3 regions of the Streptomyces sp. NPDC052101 genome follow, and region 1 is predicted to be linked to each of the others. Evidence: riboswitches for the same ligand, from Rfam matches in the RefSeq annotation. Region 1 holds a riboswitch; each other region holds the start of a gene.

What was found. Region 1 has a riboswitch for cyclic di-AMP ahead of AB0L75_RS32550 (M23 family metallopeptidase). Riboswitches for the same ligand answer to the same signal wherever they lie in the genome.
Positions count from the first base shown of each region.
Region 2: another riboswitch for cyclic di-AMP. It lies ahead of AB0L75_RS31450 (NlpC/P60 family protein); the one in region 1 lies ahead of AB0L75_RS32550 (M23 family metallopeptidase).
Region 3: another riboswitch for cyclic di-AMP. It lies ahead of AB0L75_RS09700 (transglycosylase family protein); the one in region 1 lies ahead of AB0L75_RS32550 (M23 family metallopeptidase).

Region 1 is NZ_JBFAWH010000024.1:75,111-82,233, reverse strand. Features, by position in the region: gene AB0L75_RS32565 (GNAT family N-acetyltransferase) at 1-410, opposite strand, end outside; gene AB0L75_RS32560 (HPr family phosphocarrier protein) at 589-870, shown strand; gene AB0L75_RS32555 (GntR family transcriptional regulator) at 1,019-1,705, opposite strand; gene AB0L75_RS32550 (M23 family metallopeptidase) at 1,941-2,696, opposite strand; cyclic di-AMP (ydaO/yuaA leader) riboswitch at 2,709-2,873, opposite strand; gene AB0L75_RS32545 (pitrilysin family protein) at 3,100-4,488, opposite strand; gene AB0L75_RS32540 (pitrilysin family protein) at 4,485-5,888, opposite strand; gene AB0L75_RS32535 (DNA topoisomerase IV subunit A) at 6,145-7,123, shown strand, end outside.
Region 2 is NZ_JBFAWH010000022.1:72,981-80,103, reverse strand. Features, by position in the region: gene AB0L75_RS31460 (M23 family metallopeptidase) at 1-846, shown strand, start outside; gene pcrA (DNA helicase PcrA) at 888-3,380, opposite strand; cyclic di-AMP (ydaO/yuaA leader) riboswitch at 3,652-3,823, shown strand; gene AB0L75_RS31450 (NlpC/P60 family protein) at 3,831-5,027, shown strand; gene AB0L75_RS31445 (tellurite resistance/C4-dicarboxylate transporter family protein) at 5,165-6,130, shown strand; gene AB0L75_RS31440 (hypothetical protein) at 6,134-6,487, opposite strand; gene AB0L75_RS31435 (NlpC/P60 family protein) at 6,946-7,123, shown strand, end outside.
Region 3 is NZ_JBFAWH010000003.1:519,651-526,773, reverse strand. Features, by position in the region: gene AB0L75_RS09715 (DUF501 domain-containing protein) at 1-505, opposite strand, end outside; gene AB0L75_RS09710 (septum formation initiator family protein) at 552-1,028, opposite strand; gene eno (phosphopyruvate hydratase) at 1,127-2,413, opposite strand; gene AB0L75_RS09700 (transglycosylase family protein) at 2,778-3,491, opposite strand; cyclic di-AMP (ydaO/yuaA leader) riboswitch at 3,496-3,670, opposite strand; gene AB0L75_RS09695 (transglycosylase family protein) at 3,856-5,013, opposite strand; gene AB0L75_RS09690 (cytochrome P450) at 5,204-6,562, opposite strand; gene AB0L75_RS09685 (nucleoside triphosphate pyrophosphohydrolase) at 6,635-7,123, opposite strand, start outside.

The DNA of each region.
Region 1 (7,123 bases):
TGCTCCAGGAGGGCCGAGGCGACTCCGCGGCCCTGGTGCGCGTCCTGCACGAGGAAGGCGACCTCGGCCTCGTCCGCGGGCGCGGAGGCGGGCATGCCGTCGGCGCCGATGCGGTCATAGCGTACGGTGGCGATGAACTCGCCGCCGATGGTGGCCGCGAGTCCCACCCGGTCCACAAAGTCGTGGTGCGTGAAGCGGTGGACGTCCTTGGCGGAGAGTCGGGGGTACGGCGCGAAGAAGCGGTAGTACTTCGACTCGTCCGAGACCTGCTCGTAGAAGCTGACCAGGCGGTCGGCGTCATCAACGGTGATGGGCCGGATGCGCGCGGTACCCCCGTCGCGCAGCACCACGTCCGCCTCCCAGTGGGCGGGGTACTCGTGCCGGTCCTGCCGGTCCGCCGAGGTCTGCATGGGCCCCAGAGTACGGCTCGCGTACGACAACGGCGCGGGGCAGTCTGTGGAGGACGAAAGTCGGATCGAGGCCGCGGTCCGACGACACGACCGGGACAGGACGAAGGTCCGATCCGGGCATGCTTCACGATATGGGAAACTGGTCTAGACAACCCTGAAGACTGAAGGGCAGCAACACATGGCTGAGCGCCGCGTCAACGTCGGCTGGGCCGAGGGCCTCCACGCCCGCCCCGCTTCCATCTTCGTCCGAGCCGCCACGGCCGCAGGCGTCCCGGTGACGATCGCCAAGGCTGACGGCAACCCCGTCAACGCGGCCTCCATGCTGGCCGTACTGGGCCTGGGTGCCCAGGGTGGCGAGGAGATCGTTCTCGCCTCCGAGGCCGACGGCGCGGACATCGCCCTCGACCGTCTGGCGAGGCTGGTCTCCGAAGGCCTCGAGGAACTGCCCGAGACGGTCTGAGTACCGGCGCAACCAACGCACGGGAGCCGCGTCGTCCTTTTCGGGCGGCGCGGCTCCGCCCTTTCCGGGCCCATTGCACGCACACCGGAATTCGAGCAACGGAAATACACCGCCACCGAATTACTCTTCTTTGTATACGGCGTCCGTGTTAATGCCGGAGGCCCGACATGTTTACGGCGTGTTGCGAAGTCCTCACACGCTCGGCGGCCCCGGGAAAACGCAGCCGGTGCGCGGCCGTCGCGCGTTCGGTGTGCAGCGCCGTGACCGCCCGCGCGCGCTCGCCGTCGCCGCGCGCCACCGCGTCCACGATGGCGCCGTGTTCCACCCAGGCCTCCACCGGGCTCGGCGACGTCTCCACCGTGTACATCCAGGCGATCTTGTGACGCAGCTGGGTGAGCATCGCGGTCAGCGAGGGGCTGCAGGAGGCCTGGGCGAGCGTCTCATGGAACCAGCTGCCCAGTGAGCGCAGATCCTCGCTGTGCCCCCTTCTGGCCCGCTCCTGACCCAGCCTGACCAGGCCGCGCAGCACCTTCAGATGGGCCTCCGTGCGCCGCTGTGCGGCCCGGGCGGCGCCGAGCGGCTCCAGGAGCGTGCGCATCTCCAGCAGGTCGGCGGCCTCCTGCTCGGTCGGCTCGGCCACGCACGCGCCCGCGTGCCGGCGGGTGACCACGAAGCCCTCGGCCTCCAGGGTGCGCAGCGCCTCGCGGACGGGGACGCGCGAGACGCCGTAGCGGCGGGCCAGGACTTCCTCGGTGAGGCGGCCGCCGCGCTCGTGGACACCGGCGACGATGTCGTCCCGGATCGCCGTGCATACCGAGTGCGCCGGAATACGCATGACCGACCTCCGCCTTAATCCCCGTGAAACGTCGACGATGGACGCGTGTTCCGTGACTCTATTCCAATGGGCCGGAATTTCCGACGGCGGGTCGGAATCCATGGATATTTTTTGGTCAGCAAGTCCGGTGTCCACCGCTGTATCCCGCTGTGCACCTCATCCCGCTGCGCACCGCGCAAAACGGCGAAGGCCCCGGCTCGGTGAGCCGGGGCCCCAATACCGCACGGGCGTCGGGTCAGACGTTCACGCCGTGCCCGCGGAGGTAGGCGACGGGGTCGACGTCCGAGCCGTAGTCGGGAGTCGTACGGGCCTCGAAGTGGAGGTGCGGGCCGGTGACGTTGCCGGTCGCGCCGGACAGGCCGATCTGCTGGCCCGGGGTGACCTGCCGGCCGACCGAGACGCCTATGGACGACAGGTGGCCGTACTGGGTGTACATGCCGTCGGCCATGCGGATCACGATCTGGTTGCCGTACGCCCCGCCCCAGCCGGTGGAGACGACGGTGCCGGAGCCGACCGCGTGGACGGTCGTGCCGCTGGCCGCGTGGAAGTCGATTCCGGTGTGCGAGCCGGAGGACCACAGGGAGCTGCTGGCCTTGTAGCCCGTGGAGACATAGGAGTCGGCGATCGGGGCGACGAAGGCGTTCAGGCGCTCGCGCTCGGCCTCGCGGGCGGCGCGGGCCTGGGCCGCGCGCTCCTGCTTGGCCTTCTCCGCCGCCGCCTTGGCCGCGGCCTCCTCGGCCGCCTTCTGCTCGGCGGCCTGCTTCTGGGCGGCGGCCTGGGCGTCGATCTGCTCGGCGATGTCGTCGCCGACACTGATCACCGGGGTGAGACCGGTCTGCTCGGCGGTGTTCTCGGCGGCGAACGCCGGGGCGGTCGCGAGGGTGCCGATGACGCCGGTGGTGGTGAGGGCCGCGATACCGGCCGCCTGAGCGGTGGTGCGCTTGACCCGGCCGGGCTTGCGATGCTTCCCGGTGGCGCACATGAACGCCATGAAGTGGCTGGTCCTTTCCTTCCCTCTCGCCTACCGGGTTAGCTGACGGGTTCGGAGCAGGAAGGTCTCCTACGGGCCCCCTCGCGACACGCGCGGGCGCCCGATTCACCCCAGGGACTGCGATGGGTCCCCGGCTCCCCTGGCTCGCGCCGTACGGGGACTCGGCGATGGCTGTCCGGTGCCGCGGGTGCGGCGCACTGCCTACTGACGAACAGCCCGGACGACGCTACGAAAGCCTGCTTTCCAACCCCAAACGGATCCGGGATTTTGTAGCGCATCCCACAGGGCAGACAGGCAACCTCCGCCGCAAATCGGGCATCTGGGGAAGGGAGTGGAACAGCAGGGGCCCTGACGGCCTGTAGACCGTCAGGGCCCCACGCGCGCGTGCGGCGTCCGCCGCGTACTACTCCGCGGAGACGACCGTGACTTCGCCGATGCCGAGCGCCTCCACCGGCGCCTTGATCGCGGAGGCGTCACCGACGAGGACGGTCACCAGGCGGTCCACCGGGAACGCGTTCACGACGGCCGCCGTGGCCTCCACCGTGCCCGTCGCGGCCAGCTGCTGATACAGCGTCGCCTGGAAGTCGTCGGGCAGATGCTGCTCGACCTGGTCGGCCAGCGTGCTCGCCACGGCCGCCGCGGTCTCGTACTTCAGCGGCGCCACCCCGACGAGGTTCTGCACGGCCACGTCCCGCTCGGGGTCGGTCAGGCCGTCCGCGGCGAGGGTGCGCAGCACCTTCCACAGGTCGTCCAGCGCGGGGCCGGTGTTGGGGGTGTCCACGGAGCCGCTGATGGCGAGCATCGAGACACCGGTGCCGTCCGGGGCGGAGCGCAGGACCTGCCCGAACGCGCGCACACCGTAGGTGTAGCCCTTCTCCTCGCGCAGGACGCGGTCCAGGCGGGAGGTGAGGGTGCCGCCGAGGCAGTAGGTGCCGAGCACCTGGGCGGGCCACACGCGGTCGTGCCGGTCGGAGCCGACGCGGCCGATGAGCAGCTGCGTCTGGACGGCGCCGGGGCGGTCCACGATGACGACCCGCCCGGTGTCGTCGGCGCTCACCGACGGCACGGGCCGCGGCTCACCCGGGGTGCCGGTCCAGGCGCCCAGGGTGTCACCGAGCAGCGCGTCCAGGTCGATGCCGGTGAGGTCGCCGACCACGACCGCGGTGGCCGTGGCGGGACGGACGTACCGGTCGTAGAAGGCGCGTACGGCGGTGGCGTCGATCTTCTCGACCGTGTCCTCGGTGCCCTGGCGCGGGCGGGACATGCGCGAGGTCGCCGGGAACAGCTCCTTGGACAGTTCCTTGGCGGCCCGGCGGGACGGGTTGGCCAGCTCGTGCGGGATCTCGTCCAGGCGGTTGCGGACCAGCCGCTCGACCTCGCTCTCGGCGAACGCGGGCGCGCGCAGGGCGTCGGCGAGCAGGCCGAGGCCCTTGGCCAGGCGGGAGGCCGGGACCTCCAGGCTGAGCCGGACGCCGGGGTGGTCGGCGTGCGAGTCCAGCGTGGCGCCCGCGCGCTCCAGCTCGGCGGCGAACTCCTCGGCGGAGTGCTTGTCGGTGCCCTCGGAGAAGGCCCGCGCCATGATCGTGCCGACGCCGTCCAGGCCGGCCGGCTCGGCGTCCAGGGGCGCGTCCAGCAGCACCTCGACGGCGACGACCTGCTGGCCGGGGCGGTGGCAGCGCAGCACCGTCAGGCCGTTGCCGAGCGTGGCGCGCTCGGGGGCCGGGAACGCCCACGGCTTGGCCTCGCCGGGCTGCGGCTGGGGGTGGAAGTCCATGGTGGCGAGCTGGGTCACTTGGCCGTCTCCTCGTTCTCGTTTCCGGCCTCTACGGTCGCTTCCTGCTCCGGGTCCTCACCGCGCCCCGCCTCCTCGGTGTGCTCGGCGGAATCGGCTGACAGCGGCTCGTAGACGAGGACCGCGCGGTTGTCGGGGCGCAGGCGGGCCTTGGCGACCTCCTGGACCTCCTCGGGGGTCACCTCCAGGACGCGCTTGACGGCGGTGAGGGCGAGCTGCGGGTCGCCGAACAGGACGGCGAACCGGCACAGTTCGTCGGCGCGGCCGGCGACCGTGCCGAGCCGGTCCAGCCACTCGCGCTCCAACTGGGCCTGGGCGCGCTCCATTTCCTCGGGCGTGGGGCCCTCCTCGGCGAACCGGGCCAGCTCCTCGTCGATGGCGGTCTCGATGACCGGCACCTCGACGTCACCGGAGGTCTTCACGTCCAGCCAGCCCATCGAGGGCGCGCCGGCGAGGCGCAGCAGGCCGAAGCCGGCCGCGACGGCCGTACGATCGCGGCGCACCAGCCGGTTGTACAGGCGGGAGGACTCGCCGCCGCCGAGGACGGTCAGCGCCAGGTCGGCCGCGTCGCACGCGCGCGTGCCGTCCTCCGGGAGCCGGTAGGCGGCCATCAGGGCGCGCGCAGGGACCTCCTCGACGACGACCTCGCGCTTCTGCTCGCCGATGACCTCCGGCAGGGATCCGTCGCGCGGTTCGGGCTTGCCGTCGTGCGCGGCGATGGACCCGAAGTACTTCTCGACCCAGGCGAGCGTCTGCTCGGGGTCGATGTCGCCGACCACCGAGAGCACCGCGTTGTTCGGCGCGTAGTAGGTGCGGAAGAACTGGCGGGCGTCCTCCAGGGTGGCCGCGTCCAGGTCCGCCATCGAGCCGATCGGCGTGTGGTGGTAGGGGTGGCCCTCCGGGTACGACAAGGAGGTCAGCTTCTCGAAGGCGGTGCCGTAGGGCACGTTGTCGTAGCGCTGGCGGCGTTCGTTCTTGACGACGTCCCGCTGGTTCTCCATGGACTCGTCGTCCAGGGCGGCCAGCAGGGAGCCCATGCGGTCGGCCTCCAGCCAGAGCGCCAGCTCCAGCTGGTGTGCGGGCATGGTCTCGAAGTAGTTGGTGCGCTCGAAGCTGGTGGTGCCGTTGAGCGAGCCGCCGGCGCCCTGCACCAGCTCGAAGTGGCCGTTGCCCTCGACCTGCGCCGAGCCCTGGAACATCAAGTGCTCGAAAAGGTGAGCCAGGCCGGTACGTCCCTTGACTTCGTGGCGGGAGCCGACGTCGTACCAGAGGCAGACGGCCGCCACAGGGGTCAGGTGGTCCTCGGAGAGCACCACGCGCAGACCGTTGGCCAGCCGGTGTTCGGTCGCTGTCAGGCCCCCAGAGCCTGCCTCGGCCGTGGTCGTGTGACCCATGGGCATGTACGTCCCTTCGCGAGCGGAGGCGGTTGCGCGAACCGCGGTTTTCCTGCCGTTCCTGCCACTGTATGCAACGTGCGGGGGACCCCGGAGAAGTTCCCGCGGGACGTACGCCCACAGCGGATCCCGTAGCCTGCCCCGGACCCCCGGAGGTTCCGGGAAGCCCGCCGGGACCGGGTCGTGGCACGGGTTGTCAGTGCCGCGGTCCACAATGGTCGGCGTCAGATCCGTCAATCGCTTCAGCAAGGAGCCGGCAGCGATGGCCCGCCGCAGCACGAAGACCCCGCCGCCCGACGACTCGTACGAGGAGAAGATCCTCGACATCGACGTCGTGGACGAGATGCGTGGCTCCTACCTCGAGTACGCGTACTCGGTCATCTACTCGCGCGCCCTGCCGGACGCCCGTGACGGCCTCAAGCCGGTGCACCGCCGCATCGTCTACCAGATGAACGAGATGGGCGTGCGCCCCGACCGCGGCTATGTGAAGTGCGCGCGTGTCGTCGGCGAGGTCATGGGCAAGCTGCACCCGCACGGCGACGCCTCGATCTACGACGCCCTGGTGCGCATGGCCCAGCCCTTCTCCATGCGTGTGCCGCTGGTCGACGGCCACGGCAACTTCGGCTCGCTGGGCAACGACGACCCGCCGGCCGCCATGCGGTACACCGAGTGCCGGATGGCCGAGGCGACCAGCCTGATGACCGAGTCGATCGACGAGGACACGGTCGACTTCACGCCGAACTACGACGGCCAGGAGCGGGAGCCGGTGGCGCTGCCCGCCGCCTTCCCGAACCTGCTGGTGAACGGCTCCTCGGGCATCGCGGTCGGCATGGCGACGAACATGCCGCCGCACAACCTGCGCGAGGTCATCGCGGCCGCCCGCCACCTGATCAAGTACCCGAACGCGGACCTGGACGCGCTGATGAAGCACGTCCCGGGCCCGGACCTGCCCACCGGCGGCCGCGTCGTCGGCCTGGACGGCGTCCGGGACGCGTACGCGACCGGGCGCGGCACCTTCAAGATGCGCGCGACGGTCTCGGTGGAGACGGTCACCGCGCGCCGCAAGGGCCTCGTGGTCACCGAACTGCCCTTCACGGTCGGCCCCGAGAAGGTCATCGCGAAGATCAAGGACCTGGTCAACGCGAAGAAGATCCAGGGCATCGCCGACGTCAAGGACCTCACCGACCGCGAGCACGGACTGCGCCTGGTCATCGAGGTCAAGAACGGCTTCGTGCCGGAGG
Region 2 (7,123 bases), on a different contig from region 1:
GGTGAACAGCCTTCCGGGGGCGACGAGTCGAACGCCATGCCCCAGCTGCTGGACGACCAGGAAGAGGTCGTTCCGGCGCCGACGACCCGCGCCGGCGCACGCAGCGCCGCGCGTTCCCGCCGGCGCACGCCCGCCAAGCGCTCCGCGCTGCTGACCGTCGCCGTGCCCTCGGTCTGTGTGATGGGGGTCGCCGGGATCGCCGCCGCCTCCGTCGGCGCCCTGAGCGACGACGGCAGGGACACCACCGCCTCCGCCTCGGACGCGCAGGCGGTCAAGCCGTCGATCGCCAACAGCAAGCTGGACTCCCAGCTCACGAACCTCTCCGCCGGCGCCGACGACTTCGCCGACCGGGCCAGCCGGACGCAGGAGCGGCTCGACCTCAGGAACCAGCAGGCGCTGGAGAAGAAGAAGGCCGCCGCGGCGGCCGCGCTCAAGGAGCGGCTGCGCCCGAAGTTCGTGCTGCCGGTCACGCAGAAGGGGCTCAGCGCCTTCTTCGGCCAGGCGGGGGTGAACTGGATGTCGGTGCACACAGGCATCGACTTCCCCGTCGCCTACGGCACCACGGTGATGGCCGCGACCGACGGCGTCGTCTCCACGAAGTGGAACAGCGCCTACGGCAACATGCTGATCGTGACGGCGAAGGACGGCACGGAGACCTGGTACTGCCATCTGTCCAGCTATCGCGTCGCCTCCGGCACGAGCGTCAAGGCCGGGGATCCGGTCGCCTTCTCCGGCAACTCCGGCAACTCCACGGGCCCGCACCTCCATTTCGAGGTGCGTCCTGCGGGCGGGGCGGCGATAGACCCACTGCCGTGGCTACGGAGCCACGGGCTCGATCCGACCTGAGCGTCCCCCGGGCCCTCGCCGACGGCGAGGGCCCGTTCGTTCTACAGCTTCTCCACTGGCGCGTACCGCAGCAGCAGCCGCTTCGGCTTGGTGTCGCCGAAGTCGATCGTCGCCTCCGCGTTCGCACCCGTGCCCTTCACGGCGACGACCGTGCCGAGCCCGAACTGGTCGTGGGTGACGCGGTCCCCGACGGCCAGCCCGACGACCGGCTTCTCCGCCGTGCGCCGCGTGGCGAACCCGGACGCGCCCGACGCCGACGAGCGCGAGCGGGTCGAGGACAGCGAGGCCGCGATCCCGGAGGCCGGGCCGGAGGACACCGGCGCCGCGGCTCCCGTCCGCTTCCACTCCACATGGACGGGCGGGATCTCCTCCAGGAAGCGGGAGGGCGGGTTGTACGACGGCTGGCCCCAGGCGCTGCGCATCGCCGAACGCGTGAGGTAGAGCCGCTCCCGCGCGCGGGTGATGCCGACGTACGCCAGCCGCCGCTCCTCCTCCAGCTCCTTGGTCTGGCCGAGGGCGCGCATGTGCGGGAAGACGCCGTCCTCCATGCCGGTCAGGAAGACGACCGGAAACTCCAGGCCCTTGGCGGTGTGCAGGGTCATCAGGGTGATGACGCCGGAGCCGTCCTCGTCCTCGTCGGGGATCTGGTCGGAGTCGGCGACCAGCGCGACCTGCTCCAGGAAGTCGGACAACGCCACCGACTCGCCCTCCCCGCGGTCCTGCTCGAACTCCAGGGCCACGGCCGCGAGTTCCTGGAGGTTCTCGATGCGGGTCTCGTCCTGCGGGTCGGTGGAGGCCTGCAACTCGGCCAGATAGCCGGTGCGTTCGAGCACCGCCTCCAGGACGGTGGCCGGTCCGGCGCCGGACTCCACGATCGTCCGCAGGTCCTCCATCAGCGTGTTGAACCGCTTGACCGCGTTGGTGGAGCGCGCGGCCATGCCGTACGCCTCGTCCACGCGCTTCAGCGCCTGCGGGAAGCTGATCTTCTCGCGCTGGGAGAGCGCGTCGATCATCGCCTCGGCGCGCTCGCCGATGCCCCGCTTGGGCACGTTGAGGATGCGGCGCAGCGGCACCGAGTCCTCGGGGTTGGAGAGGACGCGCAGATAGGCGAGGACGTCCCGGACCTCCTTGCGCTCGTAGAAGCGGACACCGCCGACGACCTTGTAGGGCAGGCCGACGCGGATGAAGACCTCTTCGAAGACACGGGACTGGGCGTTGGTGCGGTAGAAGACGGCGACGTCGCCCGACTTGGCCTCGCCCGCGTCGACGAGGCGGTCTATCTCGTCGGCGACGAACTGGGCCTCGTCGTGCTCGGTGTCGGCGACGTAGCCGGTGATCCGCGCGCCCTGGCCGGCGTTGGTCCACAGGTTCTTGGGGCGGCGGGACTCGTTGCGCTCGATGACCGCGTTGGCGGCGCTCAGAATCGTCTGCGTGGAGCGGTAGTTCTGCTCCAGCAGGATCGTCGTCGCATCCGGGTAGTCCTCCTCGAACTGGAGGATGTTGCGGATCGTCGCGCCGCGGAAGGCGTAGATCGACTGGTCCGCGTCACCCACGACGCACAGTTCGGCGGGCGGGATGTCGTACTCACCGGGCGGGGTGTCCGCGTCCTGCGCGGAGCGTTCGCCGGTGCCGACGAGTTCCCGTACGAGCGCGTACTGGGCGTGGTTGGTGTCCTGGTACTCGTCGACCAGGACGTGCCGGAAGCGGCGGCGGTAGTGCTCGGCGACGTCCGGGAAGGCGCGCAGCAGGTTGACCGTGGTCATGATCAGGTCGTCGAAGTCGAGCGCGTTCGCCTCGCGCAGCCGCGACTGGTAGAGCGCGTAGGCCTGGGCGAGGGTCTTCTCGAAACCGTCGGCGGCCTGGGCGGCGAAGTCCTCCTCGTCGATCAGCTCGTTCTTCAGGTTGCTGATCTTCGCGCTGAAGGACTTCGGCGGGAAGCGCTTGGGGTCGAGGTCCAGGTCGCGGCAGACCAGGGCCATCAGGCGCTTGCTGTCGGCGGCGTCGTAGATCGAGAACGACGAGGTGAAGCCAAACTTCTTGCTCTCCCGGCGCAGGATGCGCACGCATGCGCTGTGGAAGGTCATCACCCACATCGCGTTCGCCCGCGGGCCGACGAGCTGCTCGACGCGCTCCTTCATCTCGCCAGCGGCCTTGTTGGTGAAGGTGATCGCGAGGATCTGGCCCGGGTGCACATTCCGCTCGGCGAGCAGGTGGGCGATGCGGTGGGTGAGCACACGGGTCTTGCCGGAGCCGGCGCCGGCGACGATGAGCAGCGGGGAGCCGGCGTGCACGACCGCGGCGCGCTGGTTGTCGTTCAGCCCCGCCAGGAGGGCCGCCGAGTCGAGCACGGGGCGGGGGGCGCCGTCGCGGTAGTAGACGTCCCGGTCCGGCGGCACGTCGAACTTCCCGCCGAACAGATCGTCCGGAATCGACTCCGGAGCGTGATCGTCCTCGGGTGGCGGCGGGGGCTCCTCCGCGTGCCCGCGAGGGGGCTGGAGGTCCGCCAGGAAGCTGTCGTCAAAGAGGCTGCTCATCGCTCTCCGAGTCTAGGGCGCCCCACCGACAACCGGTCGCCGTCCCCGGAACATGGCCGGTTCGCGAGGAGAGTCGATCTCCACGGCCCGGCGGTCCGCGCGGCCCACCGGCCGCTCACGCAGCGGAACCACCCCATGACGCAGCCGTGAAACCGCCCCCAGGTCACAAAAATGTATCGGACATATCACGCACCAACCTTCACAGGAGTCACACGAGTTGGCTAGCGTGCGTCCGGGCCGTACGACCCCTACCGGCGATCCCCGCCGGGCCGCACGGCCTCCGCCGAGTCCGGCGCGCCTCCGCTTGGTGCCCGGAGCCGGGGACCCACCGATCCTGGGGTGAATCGGCCGACTCCCGCCCGGGACGACGCCGTAGGGCAACCCTTCCGAACCCCCGCCCGAACCCGACAGCTAACCCGGTAGGCGGCCCACTGGAAGGAGTCGCCTCCCTTGGCGTCGCATCGCAAGCCGCGCCCCGGCGGAAACCTCGGAGCAGGCCTCCGCGCTCCCGCCCTCGCCACCGCCGCCCTCACCTCCATGGCCGTGTTCTCTCAGACCGCCGAGGCCACCCCGGGAACCGATCACGCCAAGCCGAGCCTGGAGGAGGTCGAGAAGAAGGTCGACGACCTCTACCGCCAGGCCGAGTCGGCGACCGAGAAGTACAACGCGGCCAAGGAGCGGACCGGCAAACAGCGGGGGCGCGTCGACGCCCTGCGCAACGAGGTCGCCCGGCGCACCGGACGGCTCAACAAGGCCCGTGAGCAGCTGGGCTCCTTCGCCGCGGCCCAGTACCGCACCGGTGTCGCCGCTCCCGACACGGCCACCTTCCTGCTCGCGGACAGCCCGCAGGACTACTTCGACCAGACCCAGCTGATGAACCGGCTGACCTCGCGGGAGAAGAGCGCGGTCGACGACTACATAGGCGAGCAGGCCGCGACCATGAAGGAACGGCGGGAGGCCGCTCAGAGCCTGCAGACCCTGACCGACTCGCAGCACGACCTGCAGACCGCCAAGGCCACCGTCCAGACGAAGCTCGCCTCCGCGCGCGAGCTGCTGTCGCAGCTGACGGCCCAGGAGAAGGCGCGGCTGGCCGCCATCGAGCGGGAGAAGCAGCAGGAGGCGGACCGCAAGGCGGCCGAGCTGGCGAAGCAGCAGGCCGAGCAGCAGGCCAACTCGTCATCATCCTCGTCCACGGGGTCCGGGTCCGGATCGGCTTCCGGTTCCGGATCGACGGGGTCCGGCTCGACGGGGTCCGGGTCGACCGGCTCCTCGACCTCCGGCTCGTACGACACCAAGGCCGAGAAGGCGATCGCCTTCGCCCGTGCGCAGATAGGCAAGCCCTATGTGTGGGGCGCCACCGGGCCGGACTCCTACGACTGCTCCGGCCTCACCCAGGCCGCCTGGAGGGCCGCCGGCGTCACGCTTCCACGCACCACGTACGACCAGGTCAACACGGGCACCACGGTCTCCCTGGCCGACGCGCGGCCGGGCGACCTGGTCTTCTTCTACGACGACATCAGCCACGTCGGCGTCTACATAGGCAACGGCATGATGATCCACGCCCCGAAACCGGGCGCGTACGTCCGCGAGGAATCGATCTACTACGGCGGAGAGTCCATCATCCACAGCGTGGTCCGGCCGGGCTGACCGCGGCCGGGCTGACCGCGGCCGGGCTCCGGAGCGCCCGGGCCTTCCGCGTTCCACGCACGCGTGCCGCGTTTTCGCGCTCCACGCGTGCGTGCCTTTCCCGGGCGGGGATCCGGCCGCTCCCTAGCATCAGGCGCATGCCCGGCATCCCAGGTCTGCGTGCGTGGTGGGCGGACCGGCCCCCCGCGGCCGGGGCCGCCGTGATGGCGACCGGCATCCTGTCGGTCGGCCTGCGTATGACCGGCGCGGAGACGGTCTCCCGGTTGGCGTTGGCGATGGTCTGCGTCGCCTGGGTGGCGCTGGCCGCCGACTTCGTCCTGCGGCTGTGCGGCGAGCGGCTGCGCTGGGTGGCGGAGGCGGGAAGTCCCGGGGCACTCACCGCCGTCGCCGCGACCACGGTGCTCGGCACCCGGATCTCGGCGCTGGGCCGGCAGCCCCTGGCCGAGGCGCTGCTGGCGCTCGCGGCGCTGCTCTGGCCGGTGCTGCTGTTCCTGGTCGTACGGCGCTGGAGGCGGCGCATGCCGGGAGCGGTGTTCCTGTGTTGTGTGGCCACACAGGGGCTCGCCGTACTGGCCGCCACGCTGGCGGCGGCGGAGCGCACGGCGTGGCTCGCGCACACCGCGCTGGTGCTGTTCTGGCTGGGCCTGGTGCTCTACGGCCTCGCGCTGGCCCACTTCGACCTGCGGCAGGTGCTGGAGGGGGCGGGTGACCACTGGATCGCGGGCGGGGCGCTCGCGATCTCGGCGCTGGCCGGGGCGAAACTGCTCGTCGCCGCGGATACGGGCCTGTATCTGTGGGATGACGACGACCGCGGCGTGCTGCGCGCCGTGACGGTCGCGCTGCTCGTGCTGGATCTGGCCTGGTATCTGGTGCTGCTGGCCGCCGAGGCCGCGCGGCCCCGGCCCGGCTACGACGAGCGGCGGTGGTCGACGGTGTTCCCGATGGGGATGGCGGCGGTGGCGACACTGTCCGTCGCGACCGCCGTCGGCGTCCCGTGGCTCAGCGGGCCGGGACGGGTGCTGCTGTGGGTGGCGGTGGCGGTGTGGCTCGCGGTCGCCGCCGGCGCGGTGCGCGCGGCCCGCGCCGGCGGCCGGAACGGTTGACCGTCAGGTCCACAGCACGGCGATGAAGATGTTCGCCGTGGTCAGCAGGCCGACCAGCCCGAACATGCCCTTGTCGATCTTCTCCTCGTCGCGCTTCACATAGACCAGTCCGAGGATCACGATCAGCAGTGCCAGCTTGATGCCGATCTTGATGGTGTTGATGTGGTGGTGGTCGGCCTGGTTGAGCCCGACCAGGACCACGCCGGTGACCAGCATGGTCAGCGCGCCGTGCAGCATCCCGGGCACGAACCGGGCCGCGCCCTGGCCCATCGCCTTCATCTGGGTGAGGAAACCGCCGAGCAGCGCGGCGATGCCGATGATGTGCAGGCCGACGAAGAGATGGATGAGTACGTCCATGGGGCCGGAGCCTAGCCAGGGGCTCCTGGACCTCCTGTCACCGGGCCCGGCCGACACTCGACGATCCCCCGCTGACGATCTTGCATATATGCGCCCCATAGCACCCCGCACCGCCCGCTCGACCCGCTTTCCACGCTTCGGTCACTACGCTGCGTGAAGGCGACGACTCCAGAACGGCGACGCGGTCACTTGCGGTCACATCCCGGCCCGTCGGGGCCAGTTCCGTACACCCCGTTACCTGGTCGTCACAGTCGGGCCTAGCGTCCTCCCCCAGGTGACCGGCTCCCCACCGCCGCTCGGGCCAGGGCGGCAGCCGGCCACCACCGCCGAGAAAGGTCCGGCGGTGGCCCGCTTCCCCTGTGCGGGCCGCCGCCGGACGTGACGTACGGGCTCACGGTCGGACCGCCCGGTCGGACCCCTCGGCCGTACGAGTCGTACGGAAGGACGTGACGGTCCAGGTGGCAGCGCACCGCAAGCCCCGGCAACGCTCGATCGGTGGCCATACGGCCCGGACGGCCGCCACTCTCGCCCTGGCGGGCGCGGCCACCGCGACGGGGTTCGACGGGACGGGACAGGCCGAGCCGCAGCTGACGCCGGCACAGGTGAAGGCCAAGGTGGACAAGCTGTACCAGGAGG
Region 3 (7,123 bases), on a different contig from region 1:
CGACGCACGCCCCCTTGCTCCACCACTGCGGCAGCATGGCGATCGCCTCGTCACCGAGCGGGTTCACCCCGGGCCCGGCGGCCAGCGAGTGGGCGACCAGCACATGCAGGCACTTCACCCGGTCCGGCATGCCCCCCGCGCTCGGAAAGCCCGTCAGCTCCTCGATCTCGTCCCGGCGCCGGATGTAGTCCTCGTGCGCGGAGCGATACGCGGCGGCCAGTTCGGGGTCCGTCTGCAGCCGCTCGGTCATCTCCTTCATCACGCCGTTCGCCTCCAGCGTGCCGATGGCGGAGGACGCCTTCGGGCACGTGAGGTAGTACAGCGTCGGGAAGGGCGTGCCGTCGGGCAGCCGCGGCGCGGTCTCCACGACGTCCGGCTGACCGCAGGGGCAGCGGTGCGCGATGGCCCGCAGGCCCCGCGGCGGACGGCCCAGCTGCTGCTTGAAGGCCTCGACGTCCGCTTCGGTGGGCTCGGTGCGCGGAGTGGGCGGCGGGGGCGTTTCCATGACTGCTTTCAGGATGGCTTTCTGTCGGTTGCCGGCGTGGGGCCGGTCACTGGTCGGAGGCGTCGGACTTGTCGACCCCGTCCCAGATGTTCGCGTACCAGGGCCGCTGGGCGGCCCGGAGGTCGGCCCGGGTCTGCTTGGCCGTGCCCGGGTCGACGACGATGTACCCGGTCTCCCCGGGCATCACATAGTGCAGCCGGAGCCGGATCTGCTGCTCGGCGTAGGAGTCGTCCTGCCAGCGCGCCTTGAGGTCGCGCAGCTGCTCGACCCGTTTGGCGGCCTGCTCCTGCTGCCGCCGCAGGTCGGAGATCTGCGCGCGCTGGGAGACGTACTGCCGCATCGGATAGGCGAGCGCGACGATCATCGAGCACAGCACCAGCGCGAGCAGTGCCGCCCGGCCGGTGAGCCGGGAGCGGCGGGCCTGCCGCTTGGTCTGCGAGCGGTAGACCCGGGCCGCCGTCTGCTCGCCGAGCAGCCGCAGCCTGGTCGCGGTGGAGAACCGGTCCCGGTCCTTCACGGCCATGTCCCCGCCTCCCTGATACGTGCGTACGTCCCCGCACACGGTACGGGACCGGGTACGGGGACGTACGTACGACGGGCTCAGCCTTACCCCAGGTTGGGTCAGCCCTTGAAGCGCGGGAAGGCGCTGCGGCCGGCGTACACCGCGGCGTCGTCGAGGATCTCCTCGATGCGCAGCAGCTGGTTGTACTTGGCGACGCGCTCGGAGCGGGCCGGGGCGCCGGTCTTGATCTGGCCGCAGTTGGTGGCGACGGCCAGGTCGGCGATGGTGACGTCCTCGGTCTCGCCGGAGCGGTGGGACATCATGCACTTGAAGCCGCTGCGCTGGGCCAGCTCGACGGCGTCCAGGGTCTCGGTCAGCGAGCCGATCTGGTTGACCTTCACGAGCAGGGCGTTGGCGGTGCCCTCCTCGATGCCGCGGGCCAGGCGCTCGGGGTTGGTGACGAACAGGTCGTCGCCGACCAGCTGGACCTTGTCGCCGAGCTTGTCGGTGATGACCTTCCAGCCGGCCCAGTCGTCCTCGAACAGCGGGTCCTCGATGGAGACGAGCGGGTAGGCCGCGACCAGCTCCTCGTAGTACTCCGTCATCTCGGCGGCGGAGCGCTCCTTGCCCTCGAAGAGGTACTTGCCGTCCTTGTAGAACTCGGAGGCGGCCACGTCGAGCGCGAGGGCGATCTGCTGGCCGGGGGCGTAGCCGGCCTCCTTGATGGCCTCGATGATCAGGTCGAGGGCCTCGCGGTTGGAGCCGAGGTTCGGGGCGAAGCCGCCCTCGTCGCCGAGGCCGGTGGACAGGCCCTTGCTCTTCAGGACCTTCTTCAGCGTGTGGTAGACCTCGGTGCCCCAGCGCAGGGCCTCGGAGAAGGACTCCGCGCCGATCGGGGCGATCATGAACTCCTGGATGTCCACGTTGGAGTCCGCGTGCGAGCCGCCGTTCAGGATGTTCATCATCGGCACCGGCAGCAGGTGCGCGTTGGGACCGCCCAGGTAGCGGAAGAGGGGGAGGTCCGACGCCTCGGAGGCGGCGTGGGCGACGGCGAGGGAGACGCCGAGGATGGCGTTGGCGCCGAGGGAGCCCTTGTTGTCGGTGGCGTCCAGGTCGAACATCGCCTGGTCGATCAGGCGCTGCTCGGTGGCGTCGTAGCCGACCAGCTCGGGGCCGATCTGCTCGATGACGGCGAGGACGGCCTTCTCGACACCCTTGCCCTGGTAGCGGTTGGGGTCACCGTCGCGCAGCTCGATGGCCTCGAAGGCACCGGTGGAGGCGCCGGACGGGACGGCGGCACGACCCGTGCTGCCATCGTCGAGGCCGACCTCGACCTCGACCGTGGGGTTGCCTCGGGAGTCCAGGATTTCCCGGGCTACGACGACGTCGATGGACGGCACGAGCATCTCCTTCTTGGATGTGACGCTGGAAGTGCGGGGCGCGTGTGCCTTACGGCTGTGCCTTGCGACTAGAGCCTAACCGTCTCCGGGGGATCGGCCACTGACCGACCTTCCCGTGGGCGGGGAGGACACGCAGACGGTACCCATTGTTCATCGACGGAACAAAGGGGGTTCCGGGTGAGGCCGAGATGAAGAGTGGGAAAGCCGAGGTGAAGAGGGGGGAAAGCGGCACATAAAAACCCCGCCCCGGCGCGTACGGGGGAACACGCGCCGGGACGGGGAGCCCGTGGGGACGGGGGTGGCCCTCACAAGGCCTTCAGTGTGCGGGCCGGGGATGTGAGGGCACTGTGGGTCCGTTGGGAGCCAGGTGTCACTTCAGGTGCAGCTGCTGGCCCGGGTAGATGAGGTTGGCGTCCTCGACGATGTCCTTGTTCAGCTCGAAGAGCTTCTGCCAGCCGCCCTGGACGTGGTGCTTGACGGCGATGGAGCTGAGGGTGTCGCCCGTGACGACCTTGTACTCGCCGTCGCCCTTCTTGACCGTCTTGCCGGTCGGGGTGGTGACGGTCTTGCTCTTCGCCGGGGCCGTGCGCTCGGCGGAGCGGGAGGCGGCCTGCTGGTCGGTGGAGCGGGTGGTGGCGGTGCTGCCGCTCTTGCTCGACGAGCCGGACGAGCTGTTCGAGGAGCTGGTGCTCGGGGCGGAGCCGTTGTAGGCGGCGGAGGACAGGCCCGTGCCGCAGACCGGCCAGGCGCCCTTGCCCTGAGCGGCGAGGACCTTCTCGGCGACGGATATCTGCTGCGCCTTGGTGGCCTGGTTGGCCGTCGAGGCGTAGGCGGTGCCGCCGTACGCGGCCCAGGTGGAGGCGGAGAACTGCAGACCGCCGTAGAAGCCGTTGCCGGTGTTGATGGACCAATTGCCGCCCGACTCGCACTGGGCGACCGCGTCCCACTCGGAGGCGGTGGCGGCGGAGGCGTTGCCGGCCGCCATCAGCGGGGCGGCCACGGCGGCACCGGTGACACCGGCGAGCGCGACGACACGAACGGCCTTGGACGGGCGACGGTGCTTGCCCTTACCGGAAAACAGCATGGAAGGATCCCCTCACCGACGCCTGCGAGGTGAGCTGTCGGGTTCGGGCCGGTTGAGTTGCCCGGCCGCACGCCCGCTGTCGCGGGCCTGCGGCTTCACCCCAAGCCGGTTCCGGCGTCAACCGCCGGTTCCAGCACCTACCTTGGGTCCCCCGCTCCTGCCTACGGCGCTTGACGCGACGACTGTTCCCGGGCGACCGCTGGCAGGATTCGGCGTTGCGGATGCCGGGGCTCGTGGTGACGAGCGATCCTGACCGTAGCCACGTGATCGAGGGAATTTCAAAGACGATCAGGGCTTCTGAGACTCATCCCACACTTTCGCCAAACCGGACATTAGGCATGAAGTGGGGCGCCAACTCTCCCTGTCAATCGCCCTTTTCGCCCTCGACTTTCAGGGTCTGACCGGCAGTGATGTGGTTCGGGTCGGCGCCGATGACCTTCTTGTTGCCGTCGTAGAGCGCATGCCATCCGCCGTCGACACCAAGGGAGTCGGCGATGGAGACGAGGGTGTCGCCCTCGCGGACGATGTACGCGCCCGGCTCGCGGGTCGCGTGACGGCCAGAAGATGTACCGTTCTGACCGTTTGCCGCGCTTTCGTCCGCACTACCGCCACGGTGACGCCCGCCACTGCTGAGCGCGCCGGTGTCGACCAGGCTCCAAGAACCGGCGGACTGCTGGGACTTGTCCGAGTCGTCGGTACCGGGGGTCACGGAGGGAGAGCTGTCGCTCCCCTGCTGATCCCCATCTCCGCCCGAACCGGACTTGTCGCCCTTGTCGGACTTGGGCGTGCTGGTGCCCGTGGGGTCGCCGGTCGCCTCCGGAGTCTTGGTGGCCCCTTCGCCCTGCCCCTGACCCTGGCCTTGCCCCTGACCCTGGTCCTGTCCCTTGCCTGCGCCCGTGCCTGTGCTCGGCGTGGCGGGCGAGTGGGACGAGGGAGAGCCCGAGGAATCGGAGCCGGAAGCGGAGTTGGACGCGGAGCCCGCGTCGGAACCGGAGCCGGAGCTGGTACCGGAGTCGGAACCGGAGCCCGGCGAGGATGAATCCGACAGACCGGACGAGTCGGAGGTATCGGCGGAGCCGGACCCGTCACTCGCCCCGCCGGAGCCGCCGGAGCCACCGACACCGGTGTCCACGTCGACCGAACCGGAGTTGGAGGTCAGCCCGGCGGTCAGCGCGCACATGGTCCACGGCTTGGTGCCCTGGTCGGCCAGGATCTTCTCGGCGACGGCGATCTGCTGGGAGCGGCTGGCCTGGTCGGCGCTGTCGGCGTACTGCGTGCCGCCGTACTTGTCCCAGTCGCCCTGCGATATCTGCAGGCCGCCGTAGTACCCGTTGCCGCTGTTCGCGCTCCAGGAACCGCCGCTCTCGCACTCGGCGACCTTGTCCCAGGTGGTGCCGTCGGCCGCGTGGGCGCTCGCGGCGCCGAGCAGTGGGAGGGCGATGGCGGAGCCGGTCACTCCGGCCGCGACGAGGAGGGCCGGAGCCTGACGGGGGCGACGGTGACGACCGTTCCCGGAGAGCATGCGGAAGCCTTTCGTGCGACAGCAGAACCGGCGTGGCGAACTGGTACCCCTCGCCACACTGATGGGTGAACGTATCGGCAGACGATCACTTGTCACAAGTTCATGCCGCGCAGATCACGTGAAGATCACGGAATTGAACGTCCCTGATGTTCACCGTTCTACGGCTCTACGGCTCTACGGCTCTACGGCTCTACGGCTCTACGGCTTTGTCGGCCACCGGGGTGAACTCCACCGGCAGGGTGCGCAGCCCCCGCATGATGAGCCCGCCACGCCAGCGCAACTCGGCCGGGTCGACGGCGAGCCGCAGATCGGGCAGGCGGGTGAGCAGGGTGGCGAGCGCGGTCTGGCCCTCCAGCCGGGCGAGCGGCGCGCCGAGGCAGTAGTGGATGCCGTGGCCGTAGCCGAGGTGCTGGTTGTCGCGCCGGGCGAGGTCCAGCACGTCCGGGTCGGCGAACCGCTCCGGGTCCCGGTCCGCCGCCGCGAGCACCACCAGCACCGGGTCCCCCGGCGCGATGTCCTGCCCGCCGATGGCGAGCGGCTCGGTGGCGAACCGCCAGGTGGCCAGCTCCACCGGGCCGTCGTAGCGCAGGAGTTCCTCCACGCCGGTCTCCAGCAGATCCTCTTCCCCTCCGGCCAGGGACCGCTGGAGCCGCTCGCGCTGCTCGGGGTGGCTGAGCAGGGCGTAGGTGCCGTTGCCGATGAGGTTGACGGTCGTCTCGAATCCGGCGAACAGCAGGATGAACGCCATCGCCGCGGCCTCGTTCTCGGTGAGGTGCTCACCGTGGTCGGAGGCGCGGATGAGGCCGGAGATCAGGTCCTCGCCGGGCGCGGGCTCGGCGGGCAGCGCCTCGCGCTTCTTGTGGATCAGCTCGGCGAGGTAGCCGCGCATCTTCTTGACGGACCGTGCGACTCCGCCCCGCGGCCCTCCGCCGTGCCGGATCATCATGCCCGCCCAGTCCCGGAAGTCGTCCTGATCCTCACGCGGGACGCCGAGCAGGTCGCAGATGGCGTAGATGGGCAGCGGGAAGGCGAACTCATGGATGAGGTCGGCCGAGCCCCGCGCGGCGAACTGATCGATGAGGTGGTCGGTCAGCTCCTGCACGCGCGGCGCGAACTCGGCGACCCGGCGCGGGGTGAACGCCTTGCTGACCAGCCGGCGCAGCCGGGTGTGGTCCGGCGGGTCGATGTTCAGCAGATGCGTCATCAGCTCGGCCTTGCGCTCGCCGGGGATGCCGGTCTTGCCCTTGGCGTGCGCGGGCTCGTCGTGATGCGCCGGGTTCTTGCTCAGCCGCTGGTCGGCGAGGGCCTGCTTGGCATCGGCGTACCGCGTGACCAGCCACGCCTCGACCCCACTGGGCAACCGCGTCCGGTGCACGGGCGCGTGCTCGCGCAGCCAGGCGTAGGCGGGGTAGGGGTCGGTGGCGAACTCCCAGGTGAAGAGGTCGGGGGCGGAGTCCGGGGCGGAGCCCGAGGTGAATTCCGGGGCGGAGCCAGAGGTGGAGCCCGGGGTGGAGTCGGCGGCGGTCGGGGGGTGGTGCTGGTCGGTCACCCCTCGACGGTATCCGCACACTCCCGCTCCCCTTGCTCCGGAGCCACTCTGCGAAACCCCGCCTTCCGCGCCCTACGCCTGGTCCGGTGCGGTGTCGTGCGCGCCTTCCGCCCGGCGTATCGCGTCCCGGTACACCCGTGCCGCCGCTCGCAGCGCGGCCTCCGGGTCGACGCCTGCCTGCTCGGCGCGGACCGCCAGGGCGAGCAGTTCGTAGCCGACGTCCTCGCCGGTCGGCAGGGGGACGTCCAGGCCGGCCGTGTGGGCGCGGGAGGCGAGCTTGGCGGCGAGGGCCAGGCCGGGCTGGCCGAGCGGGACGCCCTCCGTGACCGAGGTGCGCCGCTTCTCCTCGGCCTTGGTGCGCAGCCAGTGCTCCTTGACGTCCTCCGGCGTCTCCGCCTTCTCGTCGCCGAAGACGTGCGGGTGCCGGTGGACGAGCTTGGCGACGATGCCGCCGGCCACGTCGTCGATGGAGAACGGCGTATCCGGGTGCTCCTCGGCGATCCGGGAGTGGAAGACGACCTGGAGGAGGACGTCGCCCAGCTCCTCGCGCAGCTCCTCGCG